DNA from 3 places in the Amycolatopsis albispora genome. Region 3 is predicted to be linked to each of the others. Evidence: predicted binding sites of a transcription regulator. Region 3 holds the regulator's gene; each other region holds the start of a gene.

Region 1 (3,228 bases), 2.2 Mb from region 3:
CGGCCAGCGCGCCGTCGACGTCGACCACCTGCTCCTCCAGCCCGATGGTGGCCGCGATCAGCTCGCACACCGCGCCGGGGTCATCGAGCTTGAGGAAGTTCTGCCCGAGCAGCCCGCTCCAGTGCGCACCGATCTCGGGATCGTTGTAGTACGACGACTGGTTCGGCAGCACGTAGTAGACATTCCACTTGCGCGCCAGCTCGCGGTACACCGACGCCGGGTCGATGTCCTGGTGCACGTCGTCGCCGATGATCCGGCGCACGTGCTTCGCCCGCAGCGAAGGCTTGTTCAGCTCGTCGCCGATGATGAACAGGTAGCCCTTGCGGCCGCGCTTCTGCCACGCGTCGGTGACCACGTGCCGTGCCATGAAGTAGGCGGCCAGTTCGTACGACTCGCTCTTCTGCCCGCCGCCACCGCCTTCGAGAAAGATGGTGCGCAGCTGCTCGTCCATCCGGTTGTCCGACTCGAACTGCCCGACCTGCAACGGAACCCGGTCGCTGTCGGCGTCCCCGATGGCGCCGAAGAGCACCTGCGGATCGGCCAGGTAGCCCTTGCGCTGGATCAGCCCGTGCAGCTTGCCGAGCTTGCCCTGCATGATCCGCGGCACGCGGCGCATCGAGCCGGTGACGTCGAACAGCACCGCGATCGGCGTCGAATCGGCGTGGTCGGCCGAATCGCGGCATTCCCGGATCGCGTTTTTCGGGTCGAGCGCGGGCGCGACGCGCCATTCCTTCGCGGGCTTGGCCCGCAGGTTCGCGGTGTAGCCGAAGTCGTCTTCGCCCTTGGCGGCGCGGAAGGTCTTCGCCGCGGCGTAGGCGTTGTCGTCCCAGTGTCCGTATCCCATGGTCAGGCTCCTGTCTCGGGGATTTCGAAAGGTCTGAAGGTGCGCGGGCCGTAGAGCTCGTCGAGCAGTTCGTCGTACTCGTCGAGCAGGTCGACGGCGTCGGGGCGCTGGGCGGGGGAGTCCTGCGTGCACCAGGTGGCGAAGGTGCGCTGCCGCTGTTCGCCCGGTGCCAGCAGGTCCGCCATCATCGTGTGCAGCATGTGGACGTCGGTGGCCGTGGTGACAGGTTGTCCGTTGTGGACCTCCGGCGGGTAGTGGGTGGATTTGTCCACTGCGGACGGAAGTTCGCCGTTGCCGACGGCGAACGACCAGCCGACGAGCACGATGCCGTGCTGTCGCGGGTGGACCAGGACGTTGTCCGCGGTGATGTGCCCGTGCACGAGCCCCGCGCGATGCGCACCCGCCACGGCACGCAGCAGGCGCCGGTGCATCCAGGCGTAGTCACGGCCGTCGAGCCCGCCGGGAAAGGCCTTCTTGACCTCCGCGAGCGTGGTGAACCCGTCGATGAGCGGTTCGAGCACGGTGAACGCGCGGTCGCCGCGAGCCACCGGGCCTGAGGTGTCGATCAGGCGCGGGTAGTACGGGCGCAGCCAGCGGTGCCGCTCGGTCAGGTCGTCGAGTGCGCGCAGGGCCGTCCATTCGGCGTGGACCAGCGGGTTGAGCGCCGGGTTGCGGACGAGCTTGACCAGGTGCGGGCCGGTGGTGCGGTAGGTGGTCGCGATGCTGCCGACCGCGTGCGGGCCGGTCAGCGGGTAGGCCGAGGTCGCCGTGGTGACCGTCTGGTGCCGTGGCCGCTTCCAGCTGTCGTAGAGGCGGTTGAGCGTGGCGGCCGCCTGGTGGGCACGCGTGTCGCCGGGGTTGCGGTCCGGGTGCAGTGCGGCCGCGAGTTCGCGGTAGCGGCGGTGCGCGGTCGCCGGGTCGCGGTCGAACAACGCGGCGGCGTCACCTGCCTCTTCGACCATCTTCACGGCGTCTTCCCTGGTGAGCATAGTTTGAGTCTACAAGACTCTTACCTGGCGGCGCAAGCGGTGTCCGATCGGCGGGGCCGGTTCCGACGTCTCGGGTGTGGCGGCGCATCCTGGCGTCGCGAGGTGGAAGGAACGGGATGAAGTACTTGATCTTGGTGTACGGCACGCAGCGCGACGCCGGTGACGACAGGGCGGCCGCCTTCCTGGACGAGTTCAACCGCGAGCTGCGTGAGTCGGGCGAGTTCGGCGAGGCGCAGGGGCTCGCGCAGCCGGCGGAAGCCAGGCGGATCGAGCTGACGCAGGGGATTCCGGTGGTCACCGACGGGCCGTTCGCCGAGACGCAGGAGGTGCTGGCCGGGTACTGGCTGGTCGACTGCGCCGGGCTCGACCGGGCCACGGAGGTCGCGGCGCGGCTGGGGGAGGGCACGGGCTGGCCGGTCGAAGTGCGCGCGGTCGACTGCGTCGCGGAGCTCGACCTGGCGCCCGCGTGCGCGGCGATGGCCGAGGTGCTGATGGGCATCGCCGACGACCAGCTCGCGTTGCCGACCCCGTGTGCCGACTACACCGTGGCCGACCTCATCGCGCACGTCGACGAGGTGACACAGGGCTTTGCCGCGATGGGGCGCGGGGAAGAAGAAGGGGAACCGGTCACCGGCCTGGAAAACGGGTGGCGGGTTCGCCTCGCCCGGCAACTCGCCGCGCTCCGGCGGGCCTGGAGTGATCCGGTGGAGTGGCAGGGCGTGGCGGGCACGGCCGGGCTGGAGCTGCCGAAGCGGACGTGGGGCCGGATCGCGCTGACCGAGCTGATGGTGCACGGCTGGGACCTGGCCAAGGCCACCGGGCAGCCGTTCGACCCACCGTCCGGCACCCTGCGCGCGTGCCTGGACCACGTCGCCGAGTTCGTGCCGCGCGCGCCGCTGCCGGAACTGTGGGGGCTGCCGGTCGAAGTACCGGCCGACGCCGCACCACTCGATCGGATCGTCGCGATCACCGGCCGGGTGCCCTGAGCGCGCTTAGCATGCTGGTCATGGACATCACGATTCACACGACGGTCCTGCCGCACGAGGACCCGGAGGCGTCGCTGTCCTTCTACCGCGACACCCTCGGTTTCGAGGTCCGCAGCGACGTCGGGCAGGGGAAGATGCGCTGGATCACGGTCGGTCCCGCCGGGCAGCCCACCTCCATCCTGCTCGCGCCGCCCGCCGCCGATCCCGGGATCAGCGAGGAGGAGCGGGCCACCATCGCGCGGATGATGGCCAAGGGCACCTACGGCTGGATCCTGCTGGCCAGCCGGGACCTCGACGGCACCTTCGAGAAGGTGCGGGCCGGGGGCGGCGAGGTGGTCCAGGAGCCGGTCGAGCAGCCGTACGGTGTGCGTGACTGCGCGTTCCGCGATCCGGCGGGCAACATGGTGCG
Region 2 (3,228 bases), 410 kb from region 3:
CGTTGGCCGTGGCCAGGAACACCACGTCCGACAGGTCCAGCTCGACCTCGAGGTAGTGGTCGCGGAAGGTGTGGTTCTGCTCGGGGTCGAGCACTTCGAGCAGCGCCGCGGTCGGGTCGCCGCGGTAGTCGGCGCCCACCTTGTCGATCTCGTCGAGCAGCACCACCGGGTTCATCGAACCGGCTTCCTTGATCGCCCGCACCACGCGGCCGGGCAGCGCGCCGACGTAGGTGCGCCGGTGACCGCGGATCTCGGCCTCGTCGCGGATGCCGCCGAGCGCCACCCGGACGAACTTGCGGCCCATCGCCTTCGCGATCGACTCGCCCAGCGAGGTCTTGCCGACCCCGGGAGGACCGGCGAGCGCCAGCACCGCGCCCGACCTGCGCCCGCCGACCACGGCACCGGCGTCCACCCGGCGCTTGCGCACGGCCAGGTATTCGATGATGCGTTCCTTCACGTCGTCCAGACCGGCGTGATCGGTGTCGAGCACCGCACGCGCGCCCGCGATGTCGTAGGAATCCTCGGTGGTGGTGTTCCACGGCATCTCCAGCACCGTGTCCAGCCAGGTGCGGATCCAGCCGCCCTCCGGCGACTGGTCGGAGGTGCGCTCCAGCTTGTCCACCTCGGCCAGCGCGGCCTTGCGGACGTGCTCGGGCAGTTCGGCGGACTCCACGCGGGCGCGGTAGTCGTCCTCCTCGCCGCTGCCGTCCAGCTCACCGAGCTCCTTGCGGATCGCCTCCAGCTGGCGGCGCAGCAGGAACTCCTTCTGCTGCTTCTCCATGCCCTCGGCCACGTCCTTGCGGATCGTGTCGGTCACTTCCAGCTCGGCCAGGTGCTCACGCGTCCACTCCAGCGCCTTCTCCAGGCGGGTGGTGACGTCCAGCGTCCGCAGCAGCTCGAGCTTCTGCGCCAGGTCCAGGTAGGGCGCGTTGCCCGCGAGGTCCGCCAGCGCCGACGGGTCCTCCAGCTCCTGCACCGCGTCCAGCATCTGCCAGACACCGCGCTGCTGGAGCACGGACAGCACCACCGCCTTGTACTCCCCGGCGAGCTGCTTGCCGTGCTCACCGGCGGGCAGTTCGGTGGCGGTTTCCGCGTGCACCCACCGCGCGGCACCGGGACCGTCGCCGGTGGCACCGACGTGCGCGCGCTGGGCGCCGCGCAGGACCACGACGGCCTTGCCGCCGGGGACCCGGCCGATGCGCTCGACGGTGGCGACCGTGCCCATCTCGGCGTACTCACCGTCCACGCGCGGCACGATCAGCACCTCCGCCTTGGGGGCGGTCCGGATGCCGGGCACGGTCGGGCCCTGGGGTTTGGCCTGCGCGGACTCCACCGCGGCGCGCGTCTCGGCTTCGGTCAGGTCGAACGGCACGACCATGCCGGGCAGCACAACGTCGGAGTCGAGGGGGAGTACGGGCAGGAGCCGGGTGTCGGTCATCGAATGCTCCTTCTCAGTTGAGTCTGCTCAGCTCAACTTTCCGGAGCTCGGGTTTGTTTCCGCTGGCTGTTCGCCCGTAGCGAGCGTCACCGGGGAATAAAACCGCCTACGGTTTCTGCGCGACGAAGCACCAGGCGAACGGCCGCGCCTTGGCTTCGCGGGCGGTCAGCTCCCGGTCCGGCCGCCAGTCCGGCAGGTGCGTGACCCCCGGCTCCAGCAGCGTCCAGCCGTCGATCCAGCGCTCGATCTCCTCGCGGTCACGCAGCCACACCGGGTTCTGCGTGTTCCGGTACTGCGCGGCGAAGTTGCGCACCCCCTCGGCCTCTTCGCCGGTGGTGCCGCCGACCGACATCTGCGACAGCGCCAGCCAGCTGCCCGGCGCGAGCCTGTCGCGGTAGGTCTTCACCAGCCCGTCCGGGTCGTCGTCGGGACCGACGAAGTGCAGCACCGCCATCATCAGCAGGCACACCGGCTGGTCGAAGTCGATCAGCCGCCGCGTGGTCGGGTGGTGGAAGATCGCCTTCGGATTGCGCAGGTCCTCCTGGACGTGCCCGGCCCAGCCGGTGGCGCCCTGCCGTTCGAGGATGAGCGTGGCGTGCGCGGTGGCGACGGCTTCGTAGTCCACGTAGACCACCGTCGCCCGCTCGGCGTCGGGCCCGTCGCCCAGCTCCTCGCGGATCACCTCGTGCACGTTGCCCGCGGTCGGCACACCGGAACCGAGGTCGAGGAACTGCCGGATCCCGGCGTCGAGCGCGGCCCGCACCGCGCGGTTCATGAACTCGCGGTTGTGCCGGGCCCCCGGTTTCACGTGCGGCCACTGCTCTTCCAGCCGCTTGCCGAATTCGCGGTCCACCGCCCAGTTCTGGGTGCCGCCCAGGTACCAGTCGTAGACCCGGGCCGAGGACGGCTTCTCGGTGTCCACCCCGGCCGGGGCTTCCGGGGCGGAATCGGTGCTGTCGGTCAACGGTGGCTCCGGAGGTTTTGTGGCGAACTGCGTTCAACAGTTCTATCGCACGGCGGGCCGCCGGTACCAGTAGGTCCACAGCGGCCGGTAGCCCTGCGCGTACCAGAACGGCGTCGAGCGCGGGTTCGCCAGCGCGTGGTGCAGCAGAGCGAGATCCACGCCCTCGGTGTCGAACACCTGGTGCGCGTGCGCGGCGAGCGCGGTGCCGACGCCGGTGCTGCGTGCCTGCTCGGCGACGTTCAGCGAGGTCAGGTACCCGATCTTCGGGTGGCTGCGCTGGTCGACGTAGATCTTCGCCCAGTCCGACGACGGCGGCAGCTGCACCCTGGCCACCCCGAGCGCCTTGCCGTACACCTCGGCGATCCACAACGGCGGCTCGTCCTGCGCCAGCACCTCTTCGACCTCGGCGGTCAGCGCGCGCTCGGTGCTCTCGCGCACGGTCGCGACGCCGAACTGCGCGTCGTAGTGCTGCAGCTCCAGCAGGAGGTCGACCACGTTGGTGAGGTCGTCGCGGGTGGCCGTGCGCACGGCCACGCCCGGCGTCTGCCGCGGCCCGCGGCCGTGCCGTTCGGCCGGCCGGACGGCCACCACGCGCACCGGCGCGAACCCGTGTCGCAGCAGCTCACCGGCACCGGTCGAGTCGCGGCTGGGCCGGATCACCACGGCGGCGGTCTCCCAGTCATTCCGCGCGGTACCGGCGGCGGCCAGCCGTTCCTGCCACTTCTCCAGCAGCCTGCCGAGCGCGGTGCCCGGATCGGGACCCGCCAGCCGCAGGTCCATCCGGTGCTCGACCAGCGCGCGCCACTGCGCGCCGGGGGCGTCACCA
Region 3 (3,228 bases):
AGCGGAAACTACTCCTGATCGGCGGCGGCACCGGCCTGGCCCCACTGCGGGCGATCGCCGACGATCTGGCGCGGTGGAAGCAAACCCGGCCGTGCACCTGTTTTTCGGCGGCCGGGCGCCGGAGGACCTCTACGACCTGCCCACCCTGAAAATGCTGGCGGCAACCAATCCGTGGTTGACCGTGGTGCCGGTGACCGAGGAAGGCAACCTCCCCGGTGGGGAACACGGCACCCTCGCCGACGCGGTGCTGAAACGAGGCCCATGGCCGAACACGGATGTCCTGCTTTCGGGCTCGCCGTCGATGATCAGGGCGACCATGGCGCGCTTGGTGGCGGCAGGCGTGCCAGCCGCCCGAATCCGGTACGACCAGTTCACCGTGGACTAAGCGAGCGTGCGGCGGACATCCCGCGGGATTGCGATCAGGCACCGCAGCTTGATGCGAACATTGATGGCACGAGTGCGCGGGGCGGCACGGGCAGTGGCGGGGCCGGTTGGAGCGGTCCCACCCGCTGCCCCTAGCTAGCGGCAGCGATCAGCCCAGTACGACCAGGATGGCTACGGCGGCCAGCAGCCCGGGTACGACCAGGGCGGATATGGCGGTGGTCAGCGTTCGGCCGTGGGCACGGACACCTGAAAACACTCGACGGCTCGGCCCAGTGCCCACCGCCGATTCACGACGCATCGGGCCGGGCGCGAGTGACCCCACGCGCGCCTTCCGCGAAGACTTGTTGTGCCTCAAGGGATACACCGCACCCGCCACCGGGCTCAGCGAGCATCGCGGTGAGGATCTTCGAGGCAGCGGGGCAGATCGAGGTGATCCACCGAACCCGGCGCGCATCCTCGACCCAGAGCCCCAGAAAACCGGCAGCCCCAAACACCGGCAACCCCCGCCCACCTCGGGGGGACGTCCCTAGGCCAGTCTACGGCGTGGCGCCCTCGTGGGATGGGTGCTCGCCGGGGCGCTGTGGACGGGTGGGCGGGTGTGGATAGGTGGGTGGGTGTGGGCAGGTGGGTGGGTATGGGATAAACCCGGGTGGCGCGCCTCGGTGGGGGAGTCCGGTCAGCGGCGCGGGCGGGGGCGCCAGACGACCAGGGCGGTTTCGTTTCGCATGGGGACGAGGTCCTTGCGGTACGAAGCGTGCACCGCGGCCGCGGCCTGTTCGGCGGCGGCGTAGGCGGCGGCCAGTTCCTCCGTCAGTTCGGTCACCCGCGCACGCAACGCGTCCACCTGGTTTTCGAGTTCGATGATGCGCTTGATCCCGGCGAGGTTGACGCCGTCCTCCTGGGACAGCCGCTGGACTTCGCGCAGTAGGGCGATGTCCCGCAGTGAATACCGCCGGCCGCCCCCGGCCGTGCGGCCGGGGGAGACCAGCCCCTGGCGGTCGTACGACCGCAGGGTTTGCGCGTGCAGCCCGGAGAGCTGGGCGGCCACTGAGATGACAAAAACCGGGGTGTCCTCGTCCTGCGGCATGCCGCCCGGCAACGACGAACCGAACATGTCAGCTCCGTTCCCTGATCAGCGCGGTGATCTCCGGACGCGGGTCGTGCTGCGCGGAGGCCTCCGCGTAACTCTCCAATGCCGCCCTGGCCTTGTCGTCCAGCCGGGCGGGCACCGCCACCTGCAGGGTGACCAGCAGATCGCCCTGGGTGCCGTCGCGCTTGGTGATGCCCTTGCCGCGCACCCGCAGCACCCGGCCGCTCGCGGTACCCGGCGGCACCTTGACCGAGACCTTGCCGTCGAGCGTCGGCACCGTGATCGTGCCACCCAGCGCCAGCTCGGTGAAGCTCACCGGCACGGTGATGGTCAGATCATTGCCCGATCGGCCGAACACCGCGTGCGGGGCCACGTGCACCCGGACGTACAGGTCACCCGGTTGCGCACCGCCCCGGCCCGGCTCGCCCTGACCGGCCAGCCGGATGCGCTGGTCGTCGTCCACCCCGGCGGGGATCCGGACGGTCAGCGTGCGGGTGCGGGTGCTGATGCCCTCGCCACCGCACTCCCCGCACGGGTTGTCGATGATCGTGCCGCGGCCACGGCAGTCCCGGCACGGCTCCGAGAAGGCGAACGCCCCCTGGCTCCGGCTGACCAGCCCCGAACCACCACAGGTGCCGCAGGTCCGCGGTGTGGTGCCCGGCTTGGCGCCATTGCCACCGCAGGTGGCGCAGGTCGCCGGGCTGGACAGGCGCAGCGGCAGGGTCGCGCCCTTGACCGCCTCGACGAAGTCGATCCGGACATCCGTTTCCACGTCGGCGCCGCGCTGCGCGCGGTTCGCCGTGGCACCGGCGGCACCACGGCGGCCGAACAGGCCGCCGAGGATGTCACCGAGGCCACCGAAGCCCCCGCCTTGTCCGGCGGCGTTTCCGAAGATATCGCCGAAGTCGGTGCCACCGGCTCCGCCTCCGGGAAACCCGAAACCCCCGGGGCCGCCCGACCCGAAAAGGCGCCTCGCCTCGTCGTACTCCTTGCGCTTGGCACTGTCGGACAGCACCCCGTACGCCTCGGACACCGCCTTGAACTTCTTCTCGGCTTCGGCGTTGCCCGCGTTGGCGTCCGGGTGGTTCTCCTTCGCCAGCTTGCGGTAGGCCTTCTTGATCTCGTCCGCGGAGGCGTCGGAGGAGACGCCCAATTCACGGTAGAAGTCCTTACCGATCCACTCCCGAGCACTCATCGGGCGTCTCCTCCCTCCGGCTTGTCGCTATCGGCTGTTCTCATCAAGGGGCAGCTCACCGGACTGCGTGGCGTCCAGCTCCGGCTCGGCCTCGGCGGACGCGGGAGCCTCGGCGGCCGCGGGGGCCTCGCCCGGCTCGTGGTCGGTCACGCCGACCAGCGCCGCCCGCAGCACCCGATCCCCGAAGCGGTAACCCCGGCGCATCACCAGGGTCACCGTCGGACCGTCCACTTCGGACGAGGTGTTGTGCTGCACGGCCTCGTGCACGCTCGGGTCGAAGGGCTCGCCCTCCGCGCCGAACGGCTCGAGCCCGGCCCGCTGCAGGCTGGCCACCAGCTTGTCGGCCACCGCCTTGAACGCGCCGGTGAGGTCACCGTGCTGCTCGGCCCGCTCGAGGTCGTCGAGCAGGGGCAGCAGGTCACCGACCACCCCGGCCTTCGCCGCGTTCACCACCTGCTCGCGGTCGCGGTCCACCCGGCGCCGGTAGTTGGTGTACTCGGCCTGGAGCCGCTGGAGGTCGGCGGTGCGCTCCTCCAGCTGCTTCTCCAGGTCGGACACC

What was found. The regulator HspR, encoded in region 3, represses chaperone genes until heat shock. The targets are predictions, from matches to a motif close to ANNTTGAGTNNNNNNNACTCAANNT.
Region 1: the regulator HspR is predicted to act here: its motif matches at 1,834-1,858, upstream of A4R43_RS21445 (adenylate cyclase).
Region 2: the regulator HspR is predicted to act here: its motif matches at 1,453-1,477, upstream of lon (endopeptidase La).

The regions. Positions count from the first base shown of each region.
Region 1 covers NZ_CP015163.1:4,569,290-4,572,517, reverse strand. The annotation lists gene A4R43_RS21450 (hypothetical protein) at 1-844, opposite strand, end outside; gene A4R43_RS21445 (adenylate cyclase) at 847-1,833, opposite strand; gene A4R43_RS44045 (TIGR03086 family metal-binding protein) at 1,950-2,819, shown strand; gene A4R43_RS21435 (VOC family protein) at 2,840-3,228, shown strand, end outside.
Region 2 covers NZ_CP015163.1:7,143,885-7,147,112, forward strand. The annotation lists gene lon (endopeptidase La) at 1-1,438, opposite strand, end outside; gene A4R43_RS33915 (SAM-dependent methyltransferase) at 1,545-2,402, opposite strand; gene A4R43_RS33920 (GNAT family N-acetyltransferase) at 2,445-3,228, opposite strand, start outside.
Region 3 covers NZ_CP015163.1:6,730,537-6,733,764, reverse strand. The annotation lists partial or broken gene A4R43_RS44870 (globin domain-containing protein) at 1-385, shown strand, start outside; gene A4R43_RS31815 (heat shock protein transcriptional repressor HspR) at 1,061-1,498, opposite strand; gene dnaJ (molecular chaperone DnaJ) at 1,500-2,669, opposite strand; gene grpE (nucleotide exchange factor GrpE) at 2,697-3,228, opposite strand, start outside.